DNA from 2 places in the Kluyvera sp. CHPC 1.2972 genome. Region 2 is predicted to be linked to the other one. Evidence: predicted binding sites of a transcription regulator. Region 2 holds the regulator's gene; the other holds the start of a gene.
What was found. The regulator PhoB, encoded in region 2, activates phosphate uptake and scavenging genes when phosphate is short. The targets are predictions, from matches to a motif close to CTGTCATAAAACTGNCNNAT.
Positions count from the first base shown of each region.

Region 1: a site for PhoB is predicted at 2,821-2,840, ahead of kdgR (DNA-binding transcriptional regulator KdgR). Genes of this name have one in related genera too.

Region 1 is NZ_JAPKIB010000001.1:89,493-104,794, reverse strand. Features, by position in the region: gene pdxR (MocR-like pyridoxine biosynthesis transcription factor PdxR) at 1-1,288, shown strand, start outside; gene V6944_RS00520 (MFS transporter) at 1,381-2,754, opposite strand; gene kdgR (DNA-binding transcriptional regulator KdgR) at 2,932-3,723, shown strand; gene V6944_RS00510 (YobH family protein) at 3,767-4,006, opposite strand; gene mgrB (PhoP/PhoQ regulator MgrB) at 4,175-4,318, shown strand; gene V6944_RS00500 (YebO family protein) at 4,392-4,691, shown strand; partial or broken gene V6944_RS00495 (DUF2627 domain-containing protein) at 5,454-5,598, shown strand; gene cspE (transcription antiterminator/RNA stability regulator CspE) at 5,611-5,820, shown strand; gene rlmA (23S rRNA (guanine(745)-N(1))-methyltransferase) at 5,991-6,788, shown strand; gene mntP (manganese efflux pump MntP) at 6,785-7,354, opposite strand; yybP-ykoY riboswitch at 7,358-7,533, opposite strand; gene V6944_RS00475 (DUF986 family protein) at 7,732-8,190, opposite strand; gene V6944_RS00470 (PTS mannose transporter subunit IID) at 8,245-9,099, opposite strand; gene V6944_RS00465 (PTS mannose/fructose/sorbose transporter subunit IIC) at 9,112-9,912, opposite strand; gene manX (PTS mannose transporter subunit IIAB) at 9,975-10,943, opposite strand; gene yoaE (CNNM family cation transport protein YoaE) at 11,403-12,956, shown strand; gene V6944_RS00450 (EAL domain-containing protein) at 13,099-14,646, opposite strand; gene sdaA (L-serine ammonia-lyase) at 14,771-15,302, opposite strand, start outside.
Region 2 is NZ_JAPKIB010000005.1:165,438-180,739, forward strand. Features, by position in the region: gene phoA (alkaline phosphatase) at 1-704, shown strand, start outside; gene V6944_RS10950 (PsiF family protein) at 804-1,139, shown strand; gene proC (pyrroline-5-carboxylate reductase) at 1,208-2,017, opposite strand; gene V6944_RS10960 (YaiI/YqxD family protein) at 2,175-2,627, shown strand; gene aroL (shikimate kinase AroL) at 2,901-3,425, shown strand; gene V6944_RS10970 (AroM family protein) at 3,720-4,397, shown strand; gene ppnP (pyrimidine/purine nucleoside phosphorylase) at 4,476-4,760, shown strand; gene rdgC (recombination-associated protein RdgC) at 4,801-5,712, opposite strand; gene mak (fructokinase) at 5,800-6,702, shown strand; gene sbcC (exonuclease subunit SbcC) at 6,802-9,942, opposite strand; gene sbcD (exonuclease subunit SbcD) at 9,939-11,141, opposite strand; gene phoB (phosphate response regulator transcription factor PhoB) at 11,333-12,022, shown strand; gene phoR (phosphate regulon sensor histidine kinase PhoR) at 12,044-13,339, shown strand; gene brnQ (branched-chain amino acid transporter carrier protein BrnQ) at 13,749-15,068, shown strand; gene proY (proline-specific permease ProY) at 15,197-15,302, shown strand, end outside.

The DNA of each region.
Region 1 (15,302 bases), on a different contig from region 2:
TGGCTTTGAACGTTTGCTGGATGAGGGCTATCTGGTCGCACGCAAAGGCGCAGGAACGTTTGTGACCGAAAGCATTCCGGACAAAACCATTGATGGACATTATCCGGTGCCGGAATCTACACCGCCTGTATCGGCAGTCGGTTCGCTCAATCCTGATATTGCGGCGCTGCGACCCTTGTGGTCTGAAGGGCAGAAAAGCGATGGGATGAGCCGCTTATTTGCCGTTGGCGTAGGTTGTACCGATCTTTTCCCCCATGATTTATGGGGGCGACTGCTGGGGCGGGTCTGGCGACAGTCCCGGCGGGAGCTTGGTTTGCATACGCACGCCTGTGGCTATCAACCGCTGCGCCGCGCGATTAATCATTACATCCAAGCCACTCGCGGCGTTAACTGCGATGAAAGTCAGATAATTATTGTCAATGGTATCCAACAGGCGCTGAATGTCACCGCACGAGCGCTGCTGCCTAAAGGTAGCGAAGTGTGGGTAGACGATCCCGGTTATGATGGTGCCCGAGGCGCCTTTACCTCGACTGGGGCAATCGTCAGGCCGGTCAGCGTTGACGACCAGGGGATGGATATTCACGACGGGATACAGCATTTTCCCGATGCAAAACTGGTCTATACCGCCCCGTCGCACCAGTTTCCATTGAGTGGGACGCTCAGCCTTTCGCGACGGTTAGCGCTGCTGGAATGGGCCGAATCCCGACAGGCATGGATCTTTGAGGATGACTACAACAGCGAGTTTCGCTATGCCGCACGCTCATTGCAGGCGTTGCAGGGGCTGGATAAATATCATCGGGTTATCTATTCCGGAACGTTTTCCAAAATGATGTATCCGGAATTTCGGTTGGGGTTTTTGGTCGTGCCGCCGGAATTACGCGAGCAGTTCATGATGACCAAATATTTCTCCGATCTCTGTACCGGGTATCTGGAGCAGGCCGTTCTGGCGCGTTTTATTGCAGAAGGCTATTACGCGAGTCACGTTCGCCGTGTGCGTAAAGCGTGCTACGAACGTAAGAACGCATTAGCGGCAGCAATAGCCGCTTATTTGCCGGGGAAAATGGTGGTACATCCGTCCGACTCTGGGATCCATATGGTGTGCTGGCTACTCAACGGCCTCACGGGGAAGGAGGTGGAAATGAAAGCCAGCCAATTGGGGATGGGGATTCAATCCTTTGAACGCTATTGCCAGCGTCCGATGTCGCGTGAAGGTATTTTGCTTGGTTTTGCCAACCATTCCCCGGAGGTCTTGCAAGAGGGCATTCGCCGATTGTCCAGCGTGATATAAACGCGCTTAAAGTTAGGGGACACTTGTGTCAAACCGCCCGAGCAAGATACGACGCTTAACATCGGGCGGTTGCGATATGACAATACCGGTTTTTAGCTCTGGGCGCGTGGCTGGGTGACGCGTAGCCCGCTGAACAGTGTGGCGACGACCGCCAGCGTACCGGCCAGCAACAGCGACACGTGGGTACCGCCGTTGCCGAAGGCGTTAAACATCAGCGCGACCAGCGCTGCACCGGTACTTTGCCCCAGCAGGCGCGCCGTGCCGAGCATTCCGCTGGCTCCGCCGCTGCGATTACGCGGTGCAGAGGCAATAATGGTGTGATTGTTCGGTGACTGGAACAGCCCGAAGCCTGCGCCACACAGCAGCATACGCCAGATAATATCGATATCGCTCGGTGACGATGGCAGTAGCGCCAATCCAAACAGGCCGCAGGCCATAATCGCCATGCCCAGTGCACCCAGCAGGCCCGCGTGAACGCGCTCGATAAGATAGCCTGCCAATGGAGCCATCACCATGGTCGCCAGCGGCCACGGCGTCAACAGTAAACCGGTCTCCACTTCGGTACGGCCAACGACCGACTGCAGGAAGAAGGGCAGCGATACCATTGCCAGCATCTGTGCACAGAAAGAGCAGATAGAGGTACAGATAGAGAGTGAGAACAGCGGAATGCGCAGCAAGTCGACAGGCAGCAGCGGCACCGGCAGCCGTAGCTGGCGACGCACGAAGAAGAAGCCAATCACCAGCAGCGCAACGATTTCCAGCAGTACCACTTCAGTGGACTGTCCTTGCGCAAAGCTGCTAAGCGCGGTGATTAGCAGGCCGAAGGTCAGGGCATTCATCACCGCGCTTGGCAGGTCGAAACGCTGTGACTGGCTGCGGGTGCCGTTTGACGGCAGGAAGCGTACGGCCAGCAGCCAGGCAATAATCCCCAGCGGCACGTTAATAAAGAAGAGCCACTGCCATGAAGCCAGTGACAAAATGGCCGCAGCGATGGTTGGCCCCGCTGCCGACGACACGGCCACCACGAAGGAGTTTATCCCCATCCCGCGCCCTAGCTGACGCTGCGGGTAGATCAGACGGATCAGCGCCGTGTTGACGCTCATCAGCGCTGCGCCCCCAAACCCCTGCAGAATGCGCGCCAGCGTGAGCATCTCGAGCGAGTTCGAGAAGGCGCAGAACAGTGAGGCGAGGGTGAAGACGACAAGACCGGCTTTATAAATGCGGTGGTAGCCAATCATATCGCCGAGGAAGGAGAGGGAGAGCAGGGAGATAACAATGGCAATCTGGTAGGCATTGACTATCCAGATGGAGGCTGCCGGGGAGGCGTTCAGGTCGGTAGCGATGGTTGGCAGCGCAACGTTGGCAATCGCGCCATCAAGAACGGCCATCGTAATACCGATAACAATAGTCAAAATGGCGCCGTAGCGTTGGGGCGTCGGCAGGCCGTCGATCAGGTTTCGAGTCATGTTAGAAACTTGTTTTTGTGTGAATTATTAACCAAAGAATGATTCTAGCATTGATTATTCGACCTAATGTCGCAGATTTGTAACCAGGTCACAGAAGTTTCATTGCTACAGACGCTTTGCGAAATTATAATAAAAACCGGTTCTAATTTTTATAAAACAGTTGCGATGAGGTGATAAATGTCAGCAACGGATTTGGACAAACAACCAGATTCTGTCTCTTCGGTACTCAAGGTATTTGGTATCCTGCAGGCACTTGGCGAAGAACGCGAAATTGGTATTACTGAACTGTCGCAACGCGTCATGATGTCGAAAAGCACCGTTTATCGCTTTTTGCAAACCATGAAGTCATTGGGATACGTTGCCCAGGAAGGGGAATCCGAAAAGTATTCACTCACGCTGAAGCTGTTTGAGCTGGGTGCTCGTGCCCTGCAGAACGTTGATTTAATCCGCAGTGCGGATATCCAGATGCGTGAACTCTCTCGCCTGACGAAAGAGACCATTCACCTGGGTGCGCTGGATGAAGACAGCATTGTCTATATCCACAAAATTGACTCAATGTACAACCTGCGTATGTACTCCCGCGTGGGTCGTCGTAACCCACTGTACAGCACCGCGATCGGTAAAGTTCTGCTGGCCTGGCGCGATCCGGCCGAAGTTCGTCAGATCCTCGAAGGCGTTGAGTATAAGTGCAGCACCGAGCGCACGATTGCCAACACCGATGAGCTGATTACCGTTCTTGAGCAGGTCCGCAAACAGGGCTGGGGCGAAGATAACGAAGAACAGGAAGAAGGGCTGCGCTGTATCGGCGTACCGGTATTTGACCGCTTTGGCGTGGTTATCGCCGGTTTGAGTATCTCCTTCCCGACGCTGCGCTTCTCTGAAGAACGTCTGCATGAGTATGTTGAGATGCTGCATACCGCTGCGCGTAAGATTTCAGAGCAGATGGGTTATAACGACTACCCGTTCTGAGTGACAAAAAAACCTGGTATTAAACCAGGTTTTTTATCCATTTTTAGCCGTTATCTACCACGCTTGTGCTCTTACGAAACAGCGGGCAGCTGGAGCGACCGACGACACCGTTGTCGCTGTGTAGGTAAAATGCGGTGCTATAACCTTGTGCTGTCAGATACTTACATTGTAACCCAAGGCCACCCGCCGTTTTCTGGCTCCCGGCCAGTACGCCGTACCCGCTCAGAAGCACCCCGATCGCGACGATAACCAGAAAAACGATAGTTCTGATAAACAGGCGCATAAAAATTCCTCTTCTATTATATCTTTCATGATTGCTACGTTACTGCAATAACGGATTGACACAAGTCTATGATTCCTAAAAGCGTGAGATGCCGTTACAGTTAGCCGCGGTTTAAGGTTAGCATGCTAACCTGGTTGCATCTGAATAAGAATTCATGCGGAGAGTTGAGTGAAAAAGTTTCGGTGGGTATTACTGATACTCGTGATTGCCGCCTGCCTGCTGCTCTGGACCCAGATGATCAACGTGATGTGCGATCAGGACGTTCAGTTTTTCAGCGGCATATGCAGCATTAACCGGTTTATACCCTGGTAAAACATTTTTGCCGGCAGCGATTTCCTTCCGTAATGTGAGTGGTAGAATGGATCGTTCTTTTTGAGGTGGTAAAATGAGTGATCTTGTAAGTTCTGGGGCATTAAATCTGGTATCTCTGGCATTTTCCTTCCTGCTGCTGTTGGTCGGTCTGGTGTTGTGGTTCTTTGTGAATCGCGCCAGTTCCCGCGCTAATGAGCAAATCGAACTCCTTGAATCGCTACTCGACCTGCAAAAGCGCCAGAATGCGCTGCTGCGTCGTTTATGCGAGGCTAATGAGCCAGACGTGAAGGAAGAAGAAGCGCCAAAAGCAAAAGCAGAAGACGTTGAAGAAGAAGGCAAAGAAGATTTTATCCGTCTGGTGGCGGAGCGATAACCTCTTTGTATGCTAACGCCGGGCAGCCTGTTCTGGGCTGCCGGACATCCCACGTTGCACTATCCTGGTGCGCCTATTCTCTAAACGCTTAACCCGTACACGTTACGCGATGTGATATTCACTTTGCGCAACTGACGTGCTGCGCGGCGATATTCGCGTTCACGTATCGGTATAATCTATAACGTTATGTTATTGTTATCAGTGAATCATTCCTAAATTCTATTTATCGCACCTTAATATTATTGTTCGTATTAACACTGTACAAATTGGCGAATTGATCACCCATTTGGCGGAGCTTAATCCAGAGAGTAATAGCGAAACGTTTTTATTGCGTTGTAATGAAGCAATGTCACGAAAGTTTCATTATTTTGGTGCAATATAGCCCGCGATGTTAATCGCCGGAGACTTGCTGGATAACCGTACTCATGTGAAGCACTTATAACCAGCTAGCCGAACGGCATGCGAAAATGTTATAGCGAAAATAGTCTAACGATATAAAAATTTTTGAGGCGATAAGGATATTCTGGACGCTGGAAAAATGTTGGGCTATGTTAAAAATGTCTTACGTTACCGTAAGCTAGGTCACATTTTAGATCTGCTAACATCCATTCAGCGAGACGTTTCGTTGGGGAGAAATTCGCCCCATGACAAAGGATTTGTTGGGATTTGTGCGGCCGATCGAGACACCTTTAAAAATGGCTTGCCATTATTATCGTTGTATGTGATAACACGTTTTGGGTTAAACGAGGTACAGTTCTGTTTATGTATGGCATTATCAGTAAAGAAGTTCTGAGTAAACACGTTGACGTTGAATACCGCTTCTCTGCCGAACCTTATATTAGTGCCTCATGCAGTCATGTCTCAGTTTTATCTATGAAAACGCCTGCGGGCGCAGAAAACACTCTAAGGAATTTTGCAAATGGCAAAGATTAAAGGTCAAGTTAAGTGGTTCAACGAGTCTAAAGGTTTTGGCTTCATTACTCCTGCTGACGGCAGCAAAGATGTATTCGTACATTTCTCTGCAATCCAGGGTAACGGCTTCAAAACTCTGGCTGAAGGCCAGAACGTTGAGTTCGAAATTCAGGACGGCCAGAAAGGCCCAGCGGCTGTTAACGTAACCGCTATCTGATTCGACAATCACTGATCTTGCGGCGCGTCAGCGTAACATTATCAGACATAAAGCCTCGCTTCTGCGGGGCTTTATCATTTCTACCTCCACTGTCTTAACCGCCGCTTCGCCTTTCTCCCTCGCTCGAATAGCGGTACACTTTCGCCCTTTGAAATAGAGCCGGAGTTGCTATGTCCTACAGTTGTCCGCTTTGCCATGCGCCATTAACGCGCAGCGGCAATAGTTATCTTTGCCCACAGCGTCACCAGTTCGATCGGGCGAAAGAGGGCTACGTCAATCTCCTGCCGGTACAGCACAAACGCTCTCGAGACCCGGGCGACAGCGCAGAGATGATGCAGGCGCGCCGCGCCTTTCTCGATGCTGGGCACTATCAACCGCTGCGCGACGCCGTGAGTGCGAAGCTACGCGCTATTAAGCCAGAACAGCTGTTGGATATTGGCTGTGGGGAAGGGTACTACACCCACGCCTTTGCCGCTGAGGCGCAGGCTACCTGGGGGCTGGATGTGTCGAAAACCGCTATTCGCTATGGTGCGAAGCGCTATCCGCAGGTGGATTTTTGCGTCGCCTCCAGCCAGCGTCTGCCGTTTGCTGACACCAGCATGGACGCTATCGTTAGGATCTATGCGCCGTGTAATCCGCAAGAGCTGAAGCGCGTAGTGAAACCGGGCGGTTGGGTCATTACCGTCACGCCGGGGCCGCGCCATCTTGTTGAGCTGAAAGGGCTTATCTATAGCGAAGTGCAGCTGCATGCGCCGCATTCCGAAGTACTGGACGGGTTTAGCCTGGAGAGCCATGATGCGTTGGCCTATCCGATGCAGTTGACCGGTGAGGAAGCGGTGACGTTATTGCAGATGACGCCGTTTGCGTGGCGGGCGAAGCCAGAAGTGTGGGAGGCGTTAGCACAGCAGGCGCAGTTTGCTTGCCAGACGGATTTCGCGATTCACGCCTGGCAAAGAGACGCCGATTAACCCATGTAGTGAGCGTAGAGGATTTGTGCGCCGATAGCGATAAGCACGATCCCGCCCAGAATTTCAGCCCGTTTGCCGAGCAGCGGGCCGATAAAGCGACCGACCATCATGCCAAGAGTGGACATCACAAAAGTGGCGCAGCCGATGGCAAATGCGGTGGCGAGAATATTGACCTGCAGGAAGGCCAGACCTACGCCCACGGCCATCGCATCCAGGCTGGTGGCAATCGCGGTGGTGACCAGCAGCCAGAAACCGTGACGACGCGGCGTTTCCGCTTCTTCATCATCATCTGTGCCGCGGATCCCTTCCAGCACCATACGCCCGCCGAGGAACACCAGCAGGACGAAGGCTACCCAGTGGCTCCATTCCATGACGAACTGACTCGCCAGCATGCCAAGCCCCCAGCCGATGAGCGGGGTAAGCATCTCAATGACGCCAAAAATCAGGCCAGTACGTAGGGCTTCGGAGAATTTCGGTTTGTGCAGCGTCGCGCCTTTACCAATCGATGCTGCGAAGGCATCCATTGACATACCAAGGGCGAGAAGGATAGTGGCGGTTAAGTTCATGCGAAGGTCCAGACCGGGAAGTTTCCATATGACACATTCCTGCCCCCAGTAATCAGCAGTAATGCGTCTATGGTCTCGCTTGATTACGATGTAATCCGTACGCACCACGTTTTTCAACGAGTATGTTGACACGTACACTTCCATTTGATGGAAATTAGCTACTCCCCAACGACGGGCGCAACCTTAACATATTTTTAGAATATAAAACAACTCTAAGGCTTGCTTATTTAATCGTTTAATGATAACGATTTTCATTTAGGTTTATTGCGTAATCAGAAGGTTAACAAATATGAAGGATATGTGCGGAATAAACATAGCCAACGCTATAACTTAACTGCCTGGAAATAGCGCAGATATAGCGATGGCTATATTTTAAATCATTGAGAATTAACGAGAAGTTTGTAGATCTTCTCCAGGTCATCAATATTCTTTACGCGGACAAGAAGACGACGCTGTTCTAATTGCATCACCAGTACACCATCTTCCGATAAATTCATTTTTTGAATTCGGCTGTATTTAATCCAGGCATTTGCGAAGAAGAAACCTTCCGATTTAAAGATAATTTTCGGGCTGCGGATCCAGAACAGATAAAAACCAGTCAACGCCAGTGCACATAATAACCATGTGGTAATTAATGCGCCGTGGCTGGTCACATTGTTGTACACCAGGATAACGATCAGCACGACAAAGATAACGCTATCGACGCGGCCGGGGCGCAAAAGCGGGACGGACAGCAGGGTGGTGCCATGACGGCGGGGCATGATGAACTGGTCGTAGATGGCAAATGCCAGCATTGCCACGATAAAGAGAACCAGTACCAAATCCGTTAATGTCATTCAGCCTCCAGATAAAAAAAACCGGGGGCAGGGGCCCCCGGCATACTACTAATATTACAGACCCAGCAGGCCGACAGCGTAACCTGCGATACCAATGACGAAGAAGCCAATGATGATCCACAGGGCGTTAACTTTCTTACGCAGCAGCCACATACAGGCGAAGGTCAGCAGCAGCGGTACCAGGCCCGGCATCAGCTGGTCGAGGATAGTCTGCACGGTGGTCACACGAGTCTGGCCATCCTGACCGGTGATGGTCGAAACCACCAACGGGATGTTCACGTGCGTCCACTTGTTAACCAATGCCCCCATGACAAACAGGCCGAGGATAGACGCCCCCTCAGTCAGTTTCTGCAGGAAGCCGCCGCCCATATCCTTAACGATATCGATCCCTTTCTGGTAGCCGTAAGCGACGCCGTAGTAACGGGTCAGCAGACGTACTGCATTGAAGAGGATGAAGAACAGCAGTGGCCCAAGCAGGCTGCCGCTCATCGCGATACCCGCACCCAGTGCCGCGAATACCGGACGTACAGTACCCCAGAAGATTGGGTCGCCCACGCCTGCCAGCGGCCCCATCAGACCGACTTTGATACCGTTGATGGCACCATCGTCGATCTCAGCGCCGTTTGCACGCTGCTCTTCCATCGCCAGCGTTACGCCGAGTACCGGTGCCGCTACGTATGGGTGGGTGTTAAAGAATTCCAGGTGACGCTTGATAGCTTGTTTACGCGCATCGTTGTTCTCCGGGTACAGGCGACGAATCGCTGGAACCATAGAGAAGCAGAAGCCCAGCGCCTGCATACGTTCGAAGTTCCATGAACCCTGGAACAGGTTAGAACGAATGAACACGCCACGAATATCACCCGGTGTGAGTTTTTTCTCGGTGGTGGTAGTTTTAGTCATATCAACCATTTCGCTCACCTGTTAGTCCAGTTCGTTATCAAGATCGTTATTACCAGCTGCCTGAACTGGCGCACCGGCTACGCGGTTATATTTCGGGCTCAGCTGAATGTAGAGGATGGCCATGACTGCACCAATCACACCCAGAGCAACCAGGTTGAAGTTAGTAAACGCCGCGGTAACGAAGCCGAGATAGAAGAACGGCATCAGGTAGCCTGCGCGCATCATGTTGATGACCATCGCATAACCTACTACCACAATCATACCACCGGCGATGTTCAGACCGCTGGTGACTACTTCTGGCAGGGCGTTCAACAGACCCTGAACTTCGCTGGTGCCTACGGATACCGCAACGATAACCGCTGGGATAGCGATACGCATTGCCTGCAGGAACAGGGAAGAGACGTGCAGCCACGAGATGGCCGTCAGGTTGCCGTTTTCAGCCGCTTTATCCGCCGCGTGCTGGAAAGCAACGGTGATAGTACGAACGATGATGGTCAGAACCTGGCCTGCTGCTGCCAGTGGAATCGCCAGAGCGATACCTGCACCAATGCTTTGGTGACCGGCAATAACCAGAACGGTAGAAATAATTGAGGCCAGTGCGGCATCCGGTGCTACTGCTGCACCGATGTTCATCCAGCCCAGCGCGATCATTTCAAGGGTACCACCGATGATAATACCGGTTTTCATGTCCCCGAGAACGGCACCGATCAGCGTACAGGCCACCAATGGACGGTGGAACTGAAATTCATCAAGTACCGACTCCATACCCGCGATACATGCGACGATGAACACCAGCACAATCTGAAGAGTGGTAATCTCCATTGTACTTCTCCTATTGCTTATACAGACTTAAGTGTGAAGGCTAAAAAACGTTGCCCAAGCGGTTATTTATCCGCTTTGGCAATCAGATCCATCATTTTCAGTTTCTGATCGGTGGAGACCTTACGGGCTTCCAGCTCAATACCGCGTGCGTTCAGTTTCTTGAAGGCTTCGATATCTTTTTCATCAACGGAAATCGCGTTGTTGACCTGGGTTTTGCCCTGACGGAATGCCATGCCACCAATGTTTACGCTGGTCAGTTTCACGCCGCCTTCGACGATACGTTCAACGTCGGTTGGGTTAGTGAACAGCAGCATCACACGATCGCCCGCATATTTCGGGTTGTTGTAAACGCGGATCATTTTGGCGACATCGACAACGTGTGCCGTTACGCCTGGAGGAGCAACCTGAGTCAGCAGGGTTTTACGCACGGTATCGGCAGCAACTTCATCGCTGACCACAATGATGCGGGTGACGTTGGTCTCTTTGGTCCAACGGGTCGCAACCTGACCGTGAATCAGACGGTCATCGATACGCGCCAGACCGATAGTCATGTAGTCGTTCGGGCCCATTGGTTTTGCCGGAGCGGCAGCTTTCGGTGCAGCAGGTGCAGCAACCGGAGCCGCTTTTTCGACGGGTTTGGCTTTCAGCGCTTTCACGCCTTCGCTACCGGTTTCCACCGCCAGCGCCACCAGTTCATCAAAGCTTGGGTTATCGTCACGCGCCATGAAGGTTTCGACCAGCATCGGTACGTTGACGCCCGCGATCACTTCATAGTTTTCTTTATCGACAACAATACGGCTTGCAGCGTTGAATGGGCTGCCGCCCCAGGTGTCAACAAGGAACAACACGCCTTTACTGGTATCAAGCTTCGCCAGCTGCGCGTTGTATTTTTCGATTAACGTGTCTGCATTCTCGCCAGGCACGAAGTCGATCCAGCCAACATTGTCCTGCTCGCCCAACAGCATTTCTGCCGTTTTCAGCAGTTGTTCTGCTGCCCAACCATGTGTGCCTATTACAATAGCAATCGTCACTTGCTACCTCCTTTATTATCGTGTGTATCAGTAGGGCTGATACATTCTCTTGAGTCGAAACGGTAACCGAATCGATTCAGACAAGGGTTAGAGACAAAAAAATAAATAACTACCGAGAATTATTTTAGACAGTGAAAGAATAATTAATGTGATGAAGATCCGTAATTTAGTTAAAGGACCGCAATTATTTTGTGGTGCAAAAAATTACCTTACATTTTGCAAAGACTCGTAAATCTCTGCCAAAATGTCATTTGTTTTTGCTATGTTAATGCTTCGTTTAATCACACAGGAGTATAGGGCATCAGCCCGTAGTATGGATCGTCACCGACGCCTTTTCGCACACGTTCGCTTTTGCGACGCATCTCCCGGCCTTTTGCGCCACGCTTTTCTATCGTCTGGTATCGTCTCGCTTAAACATGACATAGCGATGACTCGTCTCGTCTCTCGTTGGAGTGGTTTATGGAATTGTTAATGGACCCGTCAATCTGGGCCGGATTATTGACGCTGGTCGTTCTGGAAATCGTTCTCGGTATTGATAACCTGGTGTTTATCGCCATCCTTGCCGATAAACTACCACCAAAACAACGAGATAAAGCACGACTTATCGGCCTGTCGCTGGCGCTGGTGATGCGTCTGGGACTGCTTTCCGTGATCTCATGGATGGTGACGCTGACCGCGCCGCTATTCAGCGTGTGGGGGCAAACCTTCTCCGGACGAGACATGATTATGCTGGTCGGGGGTCTATTCCTGCTGTTTAAAGCGACGACCGAGCTGCACGAACGGCTGGAAAACCGCCAGCACGATTCCGGGCACGGTAAAGGTTATTCCAGCTTCTGGGTGGTGGTGGCACAAATTGTTGTGCTGGATGCCGTCTTCTCGCTGGATGCAGTGATCACGGCGGTCGGGATGGTGAACCATCTGCCGGTCATGATGGCAGCGGTAGTGATTGCGATGGGTGTGATGCTGCTGGCTTCAAAGCCGCTGACGAACTTCGTCAACCAGCACCCAACGGTGGTGGTACTGTGTCTGAGCTTCCTGCTGATGATCGGCCTGAGCCTGGTCGCAGAAGGCTTTGGTTTCCATATTCCGAAAGGTTATCTGTACGCGGCGATTGGCTTCTCGATAATCATCGAATTGTTCAACCAGATTGCCCGTCGTAACTTTATTCGCCACCAGTCGACGCTGCCGCTGCGTGCGCGCACGGCGGATGCCATTCTGCGTCTGATGGGTAACCGCAAGCAGGTGAACGCGGCGCACGACGAAGGCCATCAGTCGGCAATGCCGGTGCCGGAAGGGGCGTTCGTGGAAGAAGAACGCTATATGATCAACGGTGTTCTGACACTGGCCTCGCGTTCCCTGCGCAGCATTATGACCCCGCGTGGGGAGATCAGCTGGGTGGACGCGGATCTGAGTACGGAAGAGATCCGTCAGCAGTTGCTGTCGTCGCCGCACAGCCTGTTCCCAGTGTGTCGGGGCGAGCTGGATGAAATCGTTGGTATCGTGCGTGCTAAAGAGCTGCTGGTGGCGCTGGAAGCCGGTGAAGACGTGCTGGCCATTGCCTCGGCCAACCCGGCGATTATCGTGCCGGATACGCTCGACCCCATCAACCTGCTGGGCGTGCTGCGCCGGGCGCGCGGTAGCTTCGTTATCGTGACCAACGAGTTTGGTGTGGTGCAGGGGCTGGTGACGCCGCTGGACGTGCTGGAAGCGATTGCCGGTGAGTTCCCGGATGCCGATGAAACCCCGGAAATTGTCGCCGATGGCGACGGTTGGTTAGTGAAAGGGACGACGGACCTGCATGCGTTCCAGCATACGCTGGGGCTGGATAACCTGGTGGATGACGATATCGCCACGGTAGCTGGCCTGGTGATTGCCGTTAATGGGCGGATCCCGCATGTCGGTGACGTGATTGAGCTGCCGTCGCTGCACATCACGATTACCGCGGCCAATAACTATCGCGTCGATCAGATTCGCGTCGTGAAGCTGGCTTCAGCGCACGACGAAGACGAATAAGATAACTGACTAACCCTGGCGGCGCTCCGCTTGGCCGGGCTACAGTGATGGTTGATCCCGTAGCCCGGACGAGGCGCGCAAGCGCCGACTCCGGGGAACTCCCGGGGTCACTTCTTGCGACCGGACTACAATATCTGCGAATTCAATTTTTATGCTTCTTCAGCCACTGCGGAAACTCCTCCAGCGGCATCGGCTGCGCATAAAGATACCCCTGCAACAAATGTACCCCGTGCTGCTGCAAATAGAGCGCCTCTTCCTGCGTCTCCACCCCTTCCGCGACCAGTTCAACGTTCAGCCGCTGCCCCAGCGCAATAATAATATCCGTTACCGTGGAGTTCACGGCGTCGGTTCCGATCGCGCCGGTAAAGGCCTTGTCGATTTTCAGCACGTCCGGGTGCAGCATTTCAAGCCAGGAGAGCGAGCTATTGCCGGTACCAAAATCATCTATCGCCAGCTTAATTTGATGGTTGCCAAGCTCGCTGCGCAGCTGATAGTTCACATCGTTCAGCGCGTCGCGCTCGGTCAGTTCGATCGTAAGCTGCTGTAGCGGCTTGCGGCTGAACCAGAGCTGCTTTAAATCTTTCAGCAACTGACCGTTCTTAAAGTGCGGGGCGGCCACGTTGATGCCTATCTGGAAATCGCGCGCCTGAGGGAACAGATGCAGCCGCTGCGCCGTTTCGCCGATGACGTAACGTGTCAGCGGAATAATCAGGTTCTGCGTCTCAGCAATGGGAATAAACACATCCGGCGCCACCCAGCCCACGCGCGGGTTATTCCAGCGTAGCAGGATCTCTGCACCGACGCAGCGCTGAGTCCGCGCGTCCATTTGCGGCTGGCAGTACAGGGCAAACTCCTTACCGGCGATGCCCATATTAATTTCCCGCGAAAAGCTCAGTCGCCCGGCGGTGGCAAGCCAGGCAATCCACGTAAACAGAATGCTCATGATGGCCGCCAGCGGCAGGTCGGTGACCAGATTATTCAGGGCGAGGCGATCGGGGCCGGGGCTGAGCGCGGCAATGCTAAATGGGAAGTCCGTTGACGAGCGGGTGAATACGCGGTTGCCGTCATCATCCATCTCCCCGGTGATGCCGATATTGTGCTGATAGTGGCGTTCGCCAACGTTAAGACTGATGTGGGTGATGAGCGGTGGTGAGGGCTCGAGAATAATATTGCTGAGTAAATCGATATTGATGGAGACCATCACGCCGTCTTTACCGTCCTTCGATGCGGGAAACCACTGAACCAGAATCGGCGTACCGACCAGCAGCGAATGATCGGTGCCCAGCAGCAGTAGCGGCGCGGTATTGGGCAACTGTGGTTGCAGGGCATTGACCGCAATACCGCGTGAGCCGAGCGCGCTGGAGCAGTAAAGCTGGCCCTCTTTCACCAGCGCAATAGAGCGCACGGTTTGCAGCATCACCGCCAGCTTGCGCAACGGCAAATGAATGGCCTCGCAGGGCTGACCGACCAGGGCAAGCATGGCCTCACGCTGGGTTTTGAGCGGCTGAAGAATTCTATCGAGGCGATCGACCGAGTGGGCGGTGAGGGTATTTATCTGTTTCTGATTTATGCTGCGCTGCGAAATAAATCGTACCCCTAATGTCAGCGCAAAGGCACACACCGCGACGATCGCACAGACGGCGATTCGCTTGCGTAGATATTTTCTGATAATCCATTGTGCTGATTGCATTTCCGCTGCTCGGCGCGCATTGAGTGGTTATGAAAATAGCAGTGACGACAGAGCAAGTGAAGTGGGGCGCGAAAATAGTAGGGATAAATCGCCCACCCAAATTAGGGGTGGGCGAAAAGGCGTATTAGTCGCACTGAACCTTAATGGCCAGACCGCCGCGCGAGGTTTCGCGATATTTGGCGTTCATGTCTTTACCGGTTTCGTACATGGTCTCAATGACCTTATCGAGGGAGACGCGCGGCTCGCTGGTACGACGCATCGCCATACGCGCGGCGTTAATCGCCTTCACGGAGGCAATCGCGTTACGCTCGATGCACGGTACCTGAACCTGACCGGCAACCGGGTCACAGGTCAGACCGAGGTTATGCTCCATACCTATTTCCGCCGCGACGCATACCTGTTCCGGGCTGGCACCCAGCAGTTCAGCCAGACCAGCTGCTGCCATTGAACAGGCTACGCCCACTTCGCCCTGGCAGCCCACTTCGGCACCGGAGATAGAGGCGTTCATCTTGTACAGTGCGCCAATGGCACCGGAGGCCAGGAAGTAGCGAATGTAGATATCCGGGCTGACGGACTCGATAAAGTGATCGTAATAGGCCAGCACCGCTGGAACGATACCGCAGGCACCGTTCGTTGGCGCTGTCACCACGCGGCCA
Region 2 (15,302 bases):
CGACGGCGGGAGAATGGCAGGGGAAAACGCTGCGTGAACAGGCGCAGGCACGAGGTTATCAGCTCGTTGATAACGCCACGACGCTGGCGGCCATTACCCAGGCTAACCAGGATAAACCGCTGCTGGGCCTGTTCTCCGACGGCAACATGCCGGTACGCTGGGAAGGGCCGAAAGCCTCCTTCCACGGCAATCTTGATAAACCTGTTGTGACCTGTGCGCCGAATACGAAACGCGATGCCAGCGTGCCGACCCTCGCCCAGATGACCGATAAAGCCATCTCTCTGCTGAGCACCAGCGAAAAAGGGTTCTTCCTGCAGGTAGAAGGCGCATCGATTGATAAACAGGACCACGCGGCAAACCCGTGCGGCCAGATTGGCGAAACGGTCGATCTGGATGAAGCGGTACAGAAAGCGCTGGAATTTGCGAAAAAGGACGGCAATACGCTGGTGATCGTCACCGCTGACCATGCCCATTCCAGCCAGATTATCCCACCAGAAACGAAGGCTCCTGGCCTGACGCAGGCGCTGAACACCAAAGATGGTTCGGTGATGGTGATGAGCTACGGCAACTCGGAAGAAGAGTCGATGGAACATACCGGCACCCAGCTGCGCATCGCGGCCTACGGCCCGCACGCGGCGAACGTGGTTGGCCTGACCGACCAGACGGACCTCTACTACACCATGAAAGCGGCGCTGGGGCTTTAAGCCCTGACACCCGCCCGACGGCAAAATTTTGTCGTCGGGTTGGTAATATTCCTTCCAGCGACCAGACTTACGGAGTTCTACTCACAAAAGGATGGTGCAATGAAAACAACATTACTGGTTACCCTACTGTGTGGTCTGTTTACGGCGGGCGCCGTGTCTGCGGCAACGACGGCGGCTGCGCCGGAGAAAACCCTGACGCCGCAGCAGCAGCGCATGAGCACGTGTAATCATGAAGCCGCGTCAAAAACCCTGAAAGGTGATGAGCGTAAAACCTTTATGAGCAGCTGTCTGAAGGGGGAAAGTGCGGCCGCTGATGGCAAAAAACTGACCCCGCAGCAGCAAAAAATGAAGGACTGTAACGCGCAGGCAGCCACCAAAACCTTAAAGGGCGACGAACGTAAAACCTTTATGAGTACCTGTCTGAAAAACAAATAACTAACGGCGCCGTGGGCGCTTTTTTTATGGCAAGAAAATCAGGCCCGGCGGGATGCCGGGCCTGCTACTTATGATTTACTCATCTTCTCTGATTTTTCCATGCATTTGGCCATCGCTTCGATGACCGCAGAGCGGAAGCCTTTCTCTTCCAGCACGCGCACGGCTTCAATGGTGGTGCCGCCAGGGGAGCAGACCATATCCTTCAGCTCACCCGGATGCTTACCGGTTTCCAGCACCATCTTCGCTGAGCCCATGACCGCCTGTGCGGCAAACTTATAGGCCTGAGCGCGTGGCATACCGCCCAGCACGGCGGCATCGGCCATCGCTTCGATAAACATAAAGACGTAGGCTGGCGCCGAGCCGCTGACGCCTACCACCGGGTGGATCATCGCTTCAGCAATCTCTTCAGCCGCGCCGAAGCAGCGGAAGATATTCAGCACATCGGCGATATCTTCCGGCGTCACCAGCGCGTTCGGGGTGACGGAGGTCATCCCCGCATTCACCAGCGATGGGGTATTGGGCATGGCACGTACGATTTTACGATCGTGACCCAGCGCGCGCGCCAGTTGCTCCAGGGTTACGCCCGCCGCGATGGAGACCACCAGTGAGTCTTTATTCAGGCTGGAAGCGATATCACTCAGCACTTTAACCATAATGCCCGGCTTCACGGCACCAAAGACGATGTCGGTAACCTGAGCCACTTCCTGCGGGCTTTGTGCCGCGTTTATGCCGAACTCGTCGCGCAGCGCGGCCACTTTATCCGGTGACGGCGTGTAAACCCAAATCTGCCCAGGAAGTACCTGGCCGCTGGCAATCAGGCCACCAAGAATGGCTTTCCCCATGTTGCCGCAGCCAATGAAGCCAATCTTCTTCTCCATTTCTCTCTCCCTCTGTCTGTTTTTTTCGTAGTTTACTGTTATAGGCGATTCCCGGCGATGGGTAACCTACTTTTATCATTCAGCTGGCAATTATTACGTACGCGCCCCGGCTCTCTGTATAATCACGCTTTGCAATAATATTCACTCTGGAGTATCGATGACCATTTGGGTTGATGCGGACGCTTGTCCGAACGTGATTAAAGAGGTGTTGTTTCGTGCCGCAGACCGCACGCAGATTGAGCTGGTACTGGTCGCTAACCAGTATCTGCGCGTGCCGCCGTCGCGTTTTATCCGTGCGATGGTGGTACCAAAAGGGTTCGACGTGGCCGATAACGAAATCGTTCGCCTCTGTGAGCCCGGCGATCTGGTGATCACTGCCGATATCCCGCTGGCGGCTGAGGTGTTGGAAAAGGGCGGCGCGGCGCTGAATCCTCGCGGTGAACGCTACAGCGAGGCGACCATCAAGGAGCGCTTAACCCTGCGTGATTTTATGGACACCATGCGCTCCAGCGGTATTCAGACCGGCGGGCCTGCAGCGCTCTCCCAGCGCGATCGCCAGCTGTTTGCTGCTGAGCTGGATAAATGGCTGCTGGCGGTCAAACGTGGTTGACGTGATTTCTGTCACATAAATGTGCTACCTTTTGCCGCGATATCCGGCTTGTCAAAGCAAGACACTTTCATGTACTGTTAGCGACACGCTTTGTGGCATGTTTTTTTTACGCTTGAATTACTCCCTACAGCAGCACATGGCGATGAAATAGATCTCAGATTATATCTTGATGTAACACAAGGTTTACACTTACTTGCGTACTAGTTTGGTGATATCATTGTCGCTTCATTCATACATCCCGCATTCACGCGTCATCAGGGGGAATTCCAGGTCATGACACTGCCTATTTTTCTAATCGGAGCCCGAGGCTGCGGAAAAACGACAATAGGCCAAGCGCTTACCCATGCCTGCCATTTTCACTTTGTTGATACTGACCTGGCGTTACAGCAGCAGTCGGGCATGAGCGTGGCGGAGATTGTTGACCTCGAAGGTTGGGAAGGATTTCGCGCCAGAGAGACCCAGACGCTGATGTCGGTCACCCAGCCTGGTACCGTGGTGGCTACGGGCGGCGGTATTATTCTTGCGTCGGTAAACCGCGAATTTATGCGCCAGAACGGTGTGGTTATCTATTTGAACGCTCCAGTACCGGTTCTGGCGCGTCGTCTGGAAGCCTTTCCAGAAGAATCCCAGCGCCCGACGCTGACCGGTAAACCGATTAGCGAAGAAGTGGCGGAAGTGCTGGCGCAGCGAGATGCGCTGTACCGCGAAACCGCCCACTACGTTGTTGATGCCTCTGCTGCGCCAGAGCGCGTTGTCACATTGATTCTTGACGCTCTGCATCTGGCCACGGTCAGCTAGCAGGGCTCGTCCGCTCTCCCTCTTTATTCTTCCTTTTCTCCTCCTCAGATTTTGCTTCTGACGGCCGATATAACCACTTTTATTTCGTGGTTATATTGTGCGTAAGTCACATTTTTGGCTTATTATTAATGTTATAGAATCGTTAAAATAAAGCTTTATCAGGAGAGTACTGGAAATAACGGGAATCTTTACATTCTGCCCGGCGGATGAACTGCTACGCTTTTGAGCGGTATTTTTCATCCATCCAGGTGGCTATGTGTAAAGCGAGCATAAGAGAAGCAGAAGGTAGATAACATGAGTGCAACGATGGCGATTCTTACGATAGGGGTGGTACCCGTCAGTGAAGTGTTGCCGCTATTGACCGAGCACATCAGGGAAGATCAAATCACCCACATTAGCCTGTTAGGCAAAATGAGCCGTGTGGAAGTCATGGAAGAGTATGCACCAGAACCCGGTGAAGAACGTTTACTGGTTCTGTTGAATGATAACCAGTTTGCTGAAGTTTCCCGCCTGAAAGTCGAGCACAGCCTGCAGGCCGTGATTGAGGTGCTGGACAATCAATCCTATGACGTCATTCTGCTACTGAATACGTTTAAATTACGCAGTATGGTGGCGCGCAATGCGATTCTGCTGGAGCCCCAGCGTATTATTCCACCGTTGGTCGCCTCTATCGTTGAGGGACATCAGGTCGGGGTGTTGGTCCCCGTGGAAGCCATTCTCGACGCTCAGCAGGAGAAGTGGCAGATGCTGTCTAATTTGCCGTACTACGCGCTGGCTAACCCGCTTCGTGATACCGACCAGCACCTGATTTCAGCCGCGAATTCGTTACTGGATCAGGGGGCCGACGTGCTGGTGCTCGACTCGTTGAGCTATCACCAGCGTCACCGTGACCTGCTACAAAAGGCGCTGGATGTGCCGGTTCTATTGTCGAATGTGCTGGTGGCCAGACTGGCGGCAGAATTATTGTGTTAAGCGTATGATTTCGCGTGACAGGTTTCTGTTCGCAACCCTATATTGGTCTTTTGATGACGAGATAATAAGGGCCTGTTTATGCTTCAGAGCAACGAATACTTTGACGGAAAAGTGAAATCCATTGGCTTTACCAGCAGCAGCACGGGTCGTGCCAGCGTGGGCGTGATGGCGGAAGGCGAATACACCTTCGGTACCGCGCAGCCGGAAGAGATGACGGTGATTAGCGGCGCGCTGAACGTGCTGTTACCGGGTGAAATCGAATGGAAAGTCTATTCCGCTGGGGAAGTGTTCAACGTGCCGGGCCACAGCGAGTTTAACCTGCAGGTTGCAGAGCCAACCTCTTATCTGTGCCGCTATCTGTAATGCATTCCCTTCCTGCTGAGGCAGGAAGGGGACTTCCCGCTTAACGTTGGGCTTCGCCGCCTAACCCTTCTACCAGGCTTTTAATCATCGCCGCCAGTTCGCCGGTCATCAGAATAAAGTCCGCGTCGAAACGCTGAGCATAGTCGTCACGGTCGATATCTTCGTTCTGATCGCGCAGTTCGTCGCAGAACTTCAGACGCTTAATGGAGCCGTCATCGCACATCACGAACTGAATACGCTGCTGCCAGTCGAGCGCCAGCTTGGTCACCAGCTTGCCGGCTTCGATATGACAGGCGATCTCATCGCACACCAGATCCTGTTTCTTCGCTCGGATCACGCCGCCGTCTTCGAGGATCGCTTTCAGCTCGGCTTCATCCAGAATCTGGAAACTTTGCGCCGCCGATCCGGAACGCACCCATTCGGTCAGGGTCAGTTCGATCGGATTTTCCAGCGTCAGTGGCACCACCGGCAGCGAGCCGAGGCTTTTACGCAGCAGCGCCAGAGTGTCTTCCGCCTTTTTGGCGCTGGCGCAGTCGACCATAATCAGATCGTTAACGGTGTCGATCCACATCATCGTCTGGCTGAAGCGGCTGAAAGCGCGCGGCAGCAGAGAGTGCAGGACTTCATCCTTCAGCGAATCTTTTTCGGTTTTCTTGAGTTTGCGGCCCTGATCGGCCTCGAGCTTTTGGATCTTCGCTTCCAGCGCCTGTTTAATCACCGGAGAGGGCAAGATCTTCTCTTCTTTGCGAGCGCAAATGATGATCTGACCGTTAACTGTGTGCGTCAGCGCATCGCTGTGTGAACCCATCGGCGGTACCCAGCCGGTTTTTGCCATATCCTGGCTGCCGCATGGGGTGAAGGTCATCTCAGCGAGCTGTTTTTCCATCTCATCCGCGCGCAGGGAGATGTCGCGGCTGAGACGATAAACCATTAAATTTTTGAACCACAGCATGATAATTTCCACGGTGTTATCGTTAAATCAGCGGGCAATGATAACGAATTGTCCTCGCCCTTGCATTGTTTTAAACAGGAGTTATGAATGCGAATTGGTATCGATCTGGGTGGAACGAAAACCGAAGTCATCGCGCTAAGCGACCAGGGTGAGCAGCTTTACCGCCACCGATTACCCACGCCGCGTGACTATCAGCAAACCATTGAGAATATTGCGCATCTTGTTGCTCTTGCCGAAGAGGCAACCGGGCAAACGGGGACGGTTGGCATGGGCATTCCCGGCTCAATTTCCCCCTATACCGGGGTGGTGAAAAACGCCAACTCGACCTGGCTCAACGGCCAGCCGTTTGATAAAGATCTCAGCCATCGCCTTAATCGCGAGGTGCGACTGGCGAACGATGCTAACTGCCTGGCGGTGTCTGAAGCGGTGGATGGTGCGGCAGCGGGGGCGCAGACGGTGTTCGCGGTGATCATCGGTACCGGCTGTGGCGCGGGCGTGGCGCTAGGAGGCCGTGCGCACATCGGCGGTAATGGCACGGCGGGCGAGTGGGGGCATAATCCGCTGCCGTGGATGAACGACGACGAGCTGCGCTTCCGGGCAGAGGTGCCGTGCTATTGCGGCAAGCAGGGCTGTATTGAAACCTTTATTTCCGGTACCGGCTTTGCCACTGACTACCAGCGTTTAAGCGGTAAGGCACTGAAGGGAAATGAGATTATGCGCTTGGTTGATGAGGGCGACGCGCTGGCCGAGCAGGCGCTTCACCGTTACGAACAGCGGCTGGCAAAATCGCTGGCGCACGTGGTGAATATTCTCGACCCTGACGTGATTGTGTTGGGCGGTGGCATGAGCAACGTTGAACGGTTATATCAGACGGTACCGGAGCTGGTGAAAGAGTGGGTATTCGGCGGCGAGTGTGAAACACCGATTCGCAAGGCGCTGCACGGGGACTCCAGCGGGGTACGTGGGGCGGCGTGGTTGTGGCCAGCGTGATTTGGCCCTCACCCTAACCCTCTCCCAGAGGGAGAGGGTACCGTTCGGGACCGCTTTTCGCCCTCTCCCTCCGGGAGAGGGCCGGGGTGAGGGGAAATCTCACTCCACGCTAAACGTTTTATCCAATCGGCTATACCCCAATCCGTTGATCTTCTTCACCTTAATCTGCACCGGGATCCGCTCTTTCATCGCCTCTACGTGGCTAATCACGCCGATGATTTTACCGCTGGCGTTGAGCGTATCCAGCGCATCCAGCGCCGTGTCCAGCGTTTCGCTATCCAGCGTGCCGAACCCTTCATCGAGGAACAGGGAGTCGATGCGCGTTTTATGACTCACCAGGTCGGAGAGCGCCAGCGCCAGCGAAAGGCTGACGAGGAAGCTTTCGCCGCCGGAAAGGGTGCGGGTATCGCGCACCGCGTCCGCCTGCCAGGTATCGACCACTTCCAGCTCCAGCGCGTCGCTGACCTTACGCTGAAGCAGATAGCGACCGTGCAGGCGGCTGAGCTGTTCGTTGGCGAGCCACACCAGATTATCCAGCGTCAGCCCCTGGGCAAATTTGCGGAACTTATCGCCCTCTTTAGAGCCAATCAGCGCATTCAGATGCGCCCAGTCCTCCAGCGCGGCGCTGGCTTTTTCTATCTCCAGGAACAGCGACTGCTGCTGCTGGCGATTCTCTTCATCCTGCTTCAACTGCTGGCGCAGCTCGCCCTGGCGTTCGCTGTTTTCACGCAGTTGGCGGGAAATATGCAGGAGCTGCGTCTGGGCATCTGCCAGCGTCAATGCTTCGCTCAGCGTTTCTGGACGCTGAGTCAGATGACGCTGTATGGCCTCCTGCGCCTGTGCCGCTAACGTCTGGTGCTGCTGATGCTGGGTCTCCAGCGTCTGTTTTCGCTGCTCCAGACGCTGGCGTTCATGCTGATCCAGCAGCGCATTGAGAAAGTCCTGGCGATCGCTAAAGTGCGACTCGGCCAACGCCTGGTCGAAGGCCTGCTCGGCCTGCTGCAGACGCTGTTTCTCCTGCGCTTCCTGTTGCTGGAGCGTGTGCCACTGGCTTTCCAGTGACACGCAGTCATGGTGTACCTGCTGCCAGCCGTCGAGCGTCACCGGGTGGGCATCTTCAGGGTTTTGCACCGCGGGAAGGGTATCGAGCAGCGGTTGGATCTGCACGAGCTGCTGCTGAGTCTGCTGAAGCTGTTTTTGCTGCTGCTGCCAGCGCTGGGTATCCGCTTCACGAGCAGCTAGCCAGCGGTGCGCTTCGTCGGGCTGCGGAAGGGCAAGGCCAAAGCCTGTAAGCGTCTGGGTAAGCAAAGCGGTACGCTGTGCTAGCTCATCCTGCTGTTGGGTGTACTGGGTGCGTAGCTCGCGGAGTTGTGCGTCAAACGTCAGGCGCTGGCTGTAGTGATAGCGCTGCTGTTCGGCCTCTTCCTGCGCCGCTAGCCAGCCGTTGATATCGTCAGCAGGCTGTAGCGTGATACCCAACCCCTGAATGACCGTCTGCCACTGTGATGTAAGTGCTTGCTCTCGCTCGCAAAGCGTCTCCAGCTCGGCATTTTCCTGCAGCTGATGTTTTTCCAGCGCGGCGTGCTGACCGCGTAGCGTGGCGCCTTCTTCCGCCAGTTGGGCGACCTCTTTCTCCAGCGCATCGCGGCGGGCTTTGTTGGCATCCGGGGCTAACGCCTGGTACTCCGCCAGTGCAGGATGGCTGGTTGAGCCGCATAGCGGACAGGGCGCGCCTGGTTGTAAACGCGCACGCTCGGCCTCGAGGCGCACGATCGTTGCCTCCAGCTCGCAAATGGCGTTCACGTCATCGCGCTGCTGTTTTTTCTCTTTATAGACCTGACGGAGCTGGGTAAGTCCGGTGGTCAGCGTTTCTAGCTGTTGCTGGCGCTGTTGCTGTGCGTGCAGAAGCTGCTGGCGGCGCGTTTGCAGCGGGATGAACTGCGAATGGAGCGCGCTCAGCTGCTGGCGCAGTGGGCGGGTGGTCGCGTGCTGGGCAATTTGCCCAGCTACTTCTTCCTGAGTCAGCGTTAGCGCTGAGGGTGGCAGTTGGGCGAGCCGTTTTTCCAGCTCGGCCAGACGCTGCGCGCCGGTCTCCAGTTGAGCACGTTCGCGGGCCTGTTGAGTGAAGGCGCTACGCCAGCCGGTCAGTTCCCCCAGCCACTGCTGGATGTGTTCGTTTTCCTGCAGCCACTGCTGAAGCTGACTTTGGGTCTGCTGGAGCGCGGTGGCCTGCTGCTCGGCGCTTAGACGAATGCGGTCACGAAGGCGGCGGGAATCATGTAAGCGAGTATTTACTTGCTCTACTAACTGGTGGGTTTTCACCACCGTGGCGGCCTGCTCTTGCAACTGCGTCCAGCGCGGGCGTAACGCTTCCGCAGGCTGCGCCCGGTTGAGTGCAGCAAGCTGTGGCTGCGCCTCTTCCAGCGCCTGACGGGCGGCAGTGAGCGACTGCTGGTGGATCTTCCCGTCCTGTTCCAGTTCCTGCTGGCGGGTGAGCCACTGCTGATGCAGCGCAGCGACGGTCTGCTGCTGTTGCCACTGCAGTTCGTCAGAAGTAAGCGCCTGCAAACTCTGTGTCAGGGTCTGCTGCTGCTCTTCGCTCAGCAGCACCACGCCGCTGGCCTGCGCCTGAAGCTTCTCCAGTTCCCCCCGCGCCTGCTTATGTTTTTCAAAGACCTGCGCTGAAATCTGACCATAAATTTCAGTGCCGGTTAGCTCTTCGAGTAACTCGGCGCGCTCTTTTGGCTCGGCGTTGAGGAAAGCGGCAAACTGGCCTTGAGAGAGCATCATTGAGCGGGTAAAACGACCATAGTCGAGTCCGGTCAACGAGGCGGTCATTTCCAGCTTGTCTTTAATTTTGTCCGCCAGAATTTGCCCGTCATCGCAGCGCGCCAGCTCGACACGCGGCGCCTGTAGGTTGCCGTCCGGCTGATTGCGGGCGCGGTTCTGGCTCCAGAAGGCGCGGTAGGCTACGCCCTGAACCTCGAACTCGACCTCCGCCAGACATTCGGCGGTGTCACGGGTCATCAGGTCGTTTTGCGACTGGGAGACGTTACTTAGACGCGGTGTCTTGTGGTACAGCGCCAGGCAGATGGCGTCCAGCAGCGTGGTTTTCCCTGCGCCGGTTGGGCCGGTAATGGCAAACAGACCGTTGCTGGCGAACGGCTCCTGGGTGAAATCGATTTTCCACTCGCCCTTGAGCGAGTTGAGGTTTTTCAGGCGCAGGCTGAGAATTTTCATGGTTGTTCCTCCTCGCCAAGGCTCTGGAGCGTGTCATTAAACAGCGCGTGCAGGCGCTGTTGCTGCGGCTCCTCCAACGTTTCCAGCGCCAGGCGGCGCTGAAATACCTCTTCGACGCTCAGTTCGCTCAAGGTTTCGCGCTCAAGGCTTGCCAGAATGCGCTGGCGCTGTTCACGACTGCGGCGCACCAGCAGCACGTCGACCGGCAGGTCGTCAGTGATGGCCTGAATTTTACGTTGAATGTCATGCAGGTATTCGTCGCTGGTGATTTCAATATCCACCCAGGTGCTCGGCTCTGCGGCGGTATCGCGCCATTCGGCGAGCTGGGCGCTGATAGCGTCAAAATCGCCTTTGATTACCGCCAGCGGCTGAGTCACGGGCACGGTAAGCGGCGTGACGTCGGCAAGCTTGCCGTCGCTGAAGCTCACCAGATTGACGCTTTTGGCTTTGCCGGTTTCATCAAAGCTGAGAGCGATAGGCGAACCGCTGTAGCGAATATGCTCGCTGCCGCCGATTTTCTGCGCCCGGTGGATGTGGCCCAGCGCGATATAGTCGGCAGGCGGGAAGTTTTGCGCCGGAAACGCGTCCAGTGTGCCAATATAAATGTCGCGCACCGCGTCACTTTTGCTGGCTCCGACGGTGGTCAGATGGCCGCTGGCAATAATCGGCAGCGTGGCGTCGCCGCGCAGTTCACAAGCCTGCTGGTATTGCTGCTGGTAATAGTCGGTAATGCTCGCCAGCACCTGCTGGACTTTTTCGCCGCCGGAGAGCCCCGCCTGACTGGTAATAATGTCACGCGGGCGCAGGAACGGCACCGGGCAGAACACCGCGCCGGGCGTGCCGTCGCGGCGATTCAGAATAAAGGGGGCATGGCCGGCGCTGGCGATCACCGTGGTATTCAGAAATGAGAGAATATCGCGGGATTCATTCAGCGTTGCCACGGAGTCATGGTTGCCCGCCAGCACAACCAGATGGCAGCCGGTCTGCTGCAAATTGACCACAAATCGGTTGTACAGCTCGCGCGCATAGCTTGGCGGGGAGCCGGTATCGAAGATATCGCCCGCGACAATAATGGCATCCACCTGCTCGTGTTCGGCGGTGGTGAGCAGCCAGTTCAGGAACGCGTCATGTTCAGCCGCGCGGCTTTTGCTGTAGAAGTTCTGGCCAAGGTGCCAGTCCGATGTGTGGATGATGCGCATAGCGGTTCCGTGAGAAGTGGCGTAAAGTTGATTATAAACATCAGCCTACGTTGAGGTCGATGAGCGCGTTTTGCGTGTGTCATAAACGGTAAACCGCGATCATCTAACGGTCATGTTTTTCATAAATCTGTCATAAATCTGACGCATAATGACGCCGTATATAATACTGATGTCTAAAAACAGGGCAAATAATGGCAAGACGTATTCTGGTCGTTGAAGATGAAGCGCCAATCCGCGAGATGGTCTGTTTCGTTCTGGAGCAAAACGGTTTTCAGCCGGTGGAAGCAGAAGATTACGATACCGCTATCAGCAAACTGAATGAACCCTGGCCCGATCTTATTCTGCTCGACTGGATGTTACCGGGCGGCTCGGGACTGCAATTTATTAAGCATATCAAACGTGAAGCGCTGACGCGTGACATTCCGGTAGTGATGCTCACTGCTCGTGGTGAAGAAGAAGACCGCGTGCGGGGCCTCGAAACCGGCGCCGACGATTACATCACCAAACCTTTCTCGCCAAAAGAGCTGGTTGCCCGCATTAAAGCGGTAATGCGCCGTATTTCACCGATGGCGGTGGAAGAGGTGATTGAGATGCAGGGGCTGAGCCTTGACCCGACCTCTCACCGCGTGATGACCGGTGAAAACCCGCTGGATATGGGGCCAACCGAATTTAAGCTGCTGCATTTCTTTATGACGCACCCGGAGCGCGTGTACAGTCGCGAACAGCTGCTGAACCACGTCTGGGGCACCAACGTTTATGTTGAAGACCGTACCGTCGACGTGCATATTCGTCGTCTGCGTAAGGCGCTGGAACACAGTGGTCATGACCGCATGGTGCAAACCGTTCGCGGCACGGGTTATCGTTTCTCTGCCCGTTTCTAATTTTTGACAGGAGTGTGACGCGTGCTGGAACGGCTGTCATGGAAAAGGCTGGTACTGGAGCTGCTGTTATGCTGTCTCCCGGCCGCGATACTGGGACTGATTTTTGGTTATCTGCCGTGGTTTTTACTGGCGGCAGTGACCGGGCTGCTCATCTGGCATTTCTGGAATTTACTGCGACTCTCCTGGTGGCTTTGGGTCGACCGAAGTATGACCCCTCCGCCGGGACGCGGCAGCTGGGAGCCCTTGCTCTACGGGCTTAATCAGATGCAGCTGCGTAATAAAAAACGCCGCCGCGAGCTGGGTAATTTGATTAAGCGCTTTCGTAGCGGCGCCGAGTCGCTGCCGGATGCGGTGGTGCTTACCACCGAAGAGGGGGCCATTTTCTGGTGTAATGGCCTGGCCCAGCAGCTGCTGGGGCTTCGCTGGCCCGACGATAGCGGGCAGAATATCCTCAACCTGCTGCGTTACCCCGAATTTATCCAACACCTCAAAAAGCGCGATTTCTTAAAGCCGTTGCATCTGGTGCTGAACAGCGGTCGCCATCTGGAGATCCGCGTGATGCCGTATACCGACCGTCAGTTGCTGATGGTGGCGCGCGATGTCACGCAGATGCACCAGCTGGAAGGGGCGCGGCGTAACTTCTTCGCCAACGTCAGCCATGAGCTGCGCACGCCGTTGACCGTGCTGCAGGGCTACCTGGAGATGATGCAGGAGCAGGTGCTGGAAGGGAACGTGCGTGAGAAAGCGCTGCACACCATGCGTGAGCAGACGCAGCGTATGGAAGGGCTGGTTCGACAACTGCTGACGCTCTCTAAAATCGAGGCTTCACCGACGCTGGCGCTGAACGAAAAGATTGATGTACCGATGATGCTGAAGGTAGTGGAACGCGAAGCGCAGACGCTCAGCCAGCATAAGCACCAGTTCCACTTTGAGATTGATGAGACGCTGAAAGCGCTGGGTAACGAAGAACAACTGCGAAGCGCGATGTCGAACCTGGTCTATAACGCCGTTAACCATACGCCGGAAGGCACGTTGATTACCGTACGCTGGCAACACGCGCCGCACGGGGCATTGTTCAGCGTCGAGGATAACGGCCCGGGGATTGCGCCTGAGCACCTGCCAAGGCTGACCGAGCGTTTTTATCGCGTTGATAAAGCGCGCTCGCGGCAGACCGGCGGCAGCGGTTTGGGACTGGCAATTGTTAAACATGCGGTTAATCATCACGATAGTCGACTGGATATTACCAGCGAGCCCGGCAAAGGTTCATGCTTCAGCTTCCTGCTGCCGGAACGTTTAATTGCCAGAAATAGCGAGTAATTTCACCCTTGTCAGCTTAACTTTCCACAGACCAGCTTCGGCTGGTCTGTTTGCTTTGCAGTCAAGTAAACCCCGCGTGATTTACGAACGTCTGATTATTTTTTGTTCGCATGATTAGCCGGATGTTTTTCTTAAATCCAGTTAATACGTCTGCCTATTTTTTCACTATCAATATAATCATCTGGTTTTGCGATCCCGTGTTGCTTTAAAACGTTATAAGCGTTTAAATTGGCCCCCATGCAGTCGTAAACAGACTGTATATGCGCGGTAAATCAAAAAACTATTCTTCTCTACGCCGCGAAGGGAGCATATCCCGCTGAGTTTATTGTCAGTTTCCTCTGCATCATTCCACAGGCGCTGGCACAATAAATTTGTTTTACAACACCACATCCACAGGCTGTAGTTACATATGACCCATCAATTAAAATCGCGTGACATCATCGCTCTGGGCTTTATGACCTTCGCGTTGTTCGTTGGCGCAGGCAACATCATTTTCCCTCCAATGGTTGGTTTGCAGGCCGGTCCTCACGTCTGGACTGCCGCGATCGGCTTCCTGATTACCGCCGTTGGTCTTCCGGTACTGACCGTGGTCGCGCTGGCGAAAGTGGGCGGCGGCGTGGACAGCCTGAGTACGCCAATTGGTAAAGTCGCGGGCGTGCTGCTCGCGACGGTCTGCTATCTGGCGGTTGGCCCGCTGTTTGCGACGCCACGTACCGCCACTGTCTCGTTTGAAATCGGGATCGCGCCGCTGACCGGCAGCGGTGAACTGCCGCTGTTTATCTACAGCGTTATCTACTTCGCGCTGGTTATCCTGGTGTCGCTCTATCCAGGTAAACTGCTGGATACCGTCGGCAACTTCCTGGCGCCGCTGAAAATCCTGGCACTGATTGTACTGTCCGTTGCCGCCGTGATGTGGCCAGCTGGCCCGATTAGCCATGCGATGGAAGCCTATGAAACTGCAGCGTTCTCAAATGGCTTTGTGAACGGCTATTTGACCATGGATACGCTGGGCGCGATGGTGTTTGGTATCGTTATCGTTAACGCCGCGCGTTCCCGCGGTGTGACCGAAGCGCGTCTGCTGACTCGCTATACCATCTGGGCTGGCCTGATGGCCGGTGTCGGCCTGACGCTGCTGTACCTGGCGCTGTTCCGCCTGGGTTCCGATAGCGCGACGCTGGTCGATCAGAACGCGAACGGTGCGGCAATCCTGCACGCTTACGTACAGCATACCTTCGGTGGCGCGGGCAGCTTCCTGCTGGCGGCATTGATCTTCATCGCTTGTCTGGTCACCGCAGTGGGCCTGACCTGTGCTTGCGCCGAGTTCTTTGCCCAATACCTGCCGTTCTCCTACCGTACGCTGGTCTTTATCCTCGGCCTGTTCTCTATGGCGGTGTCGAATCTGGGGCTGAGCCACCTGATTCAAATCTCTATTCCGGTGCTGACCGCGATTTATCCGCCATGTATCGCACTCGTAGTGCTGAGTTTTACCCGCAATTGGTGGCATAATTCGGGCCGCGTTATTGCACCACCGATGTTTATCAGCCTGGTATTTGGTATCCTTGACGGCATCAAAGCCTCTGCTTTTGCAGATGTGCTGCCGGCGTGGACTGCCCGTTTACCGCTGGCCGAGCAAGGCCTTGCATGGCTGATGCCGACGGTTGTGATGGCGGTTCTGGCGATTATCTGGGACCGTACAGCAGGTCGTCAGGTGACATCCAGCGCCCACTAATCGGCGTTTGCATCAAGGTGTTTTAACCACGGAACGTGATGTTCCGTGGTTTTTTATTTTGGGTACTTTCACCTAAGTTGTTCGCGTTGCGGCGCGATGATGATGGGTATGACATGGCACTGGAAACGATGGAAAACAACAAGCTGAAGCGCGGGTTAAGCACCCGGCACATTCGCTTTATGGCCCTCGGATCGGCCATTGGTACGGGGCTGTTCTACGGCTCCGCCGATGCGA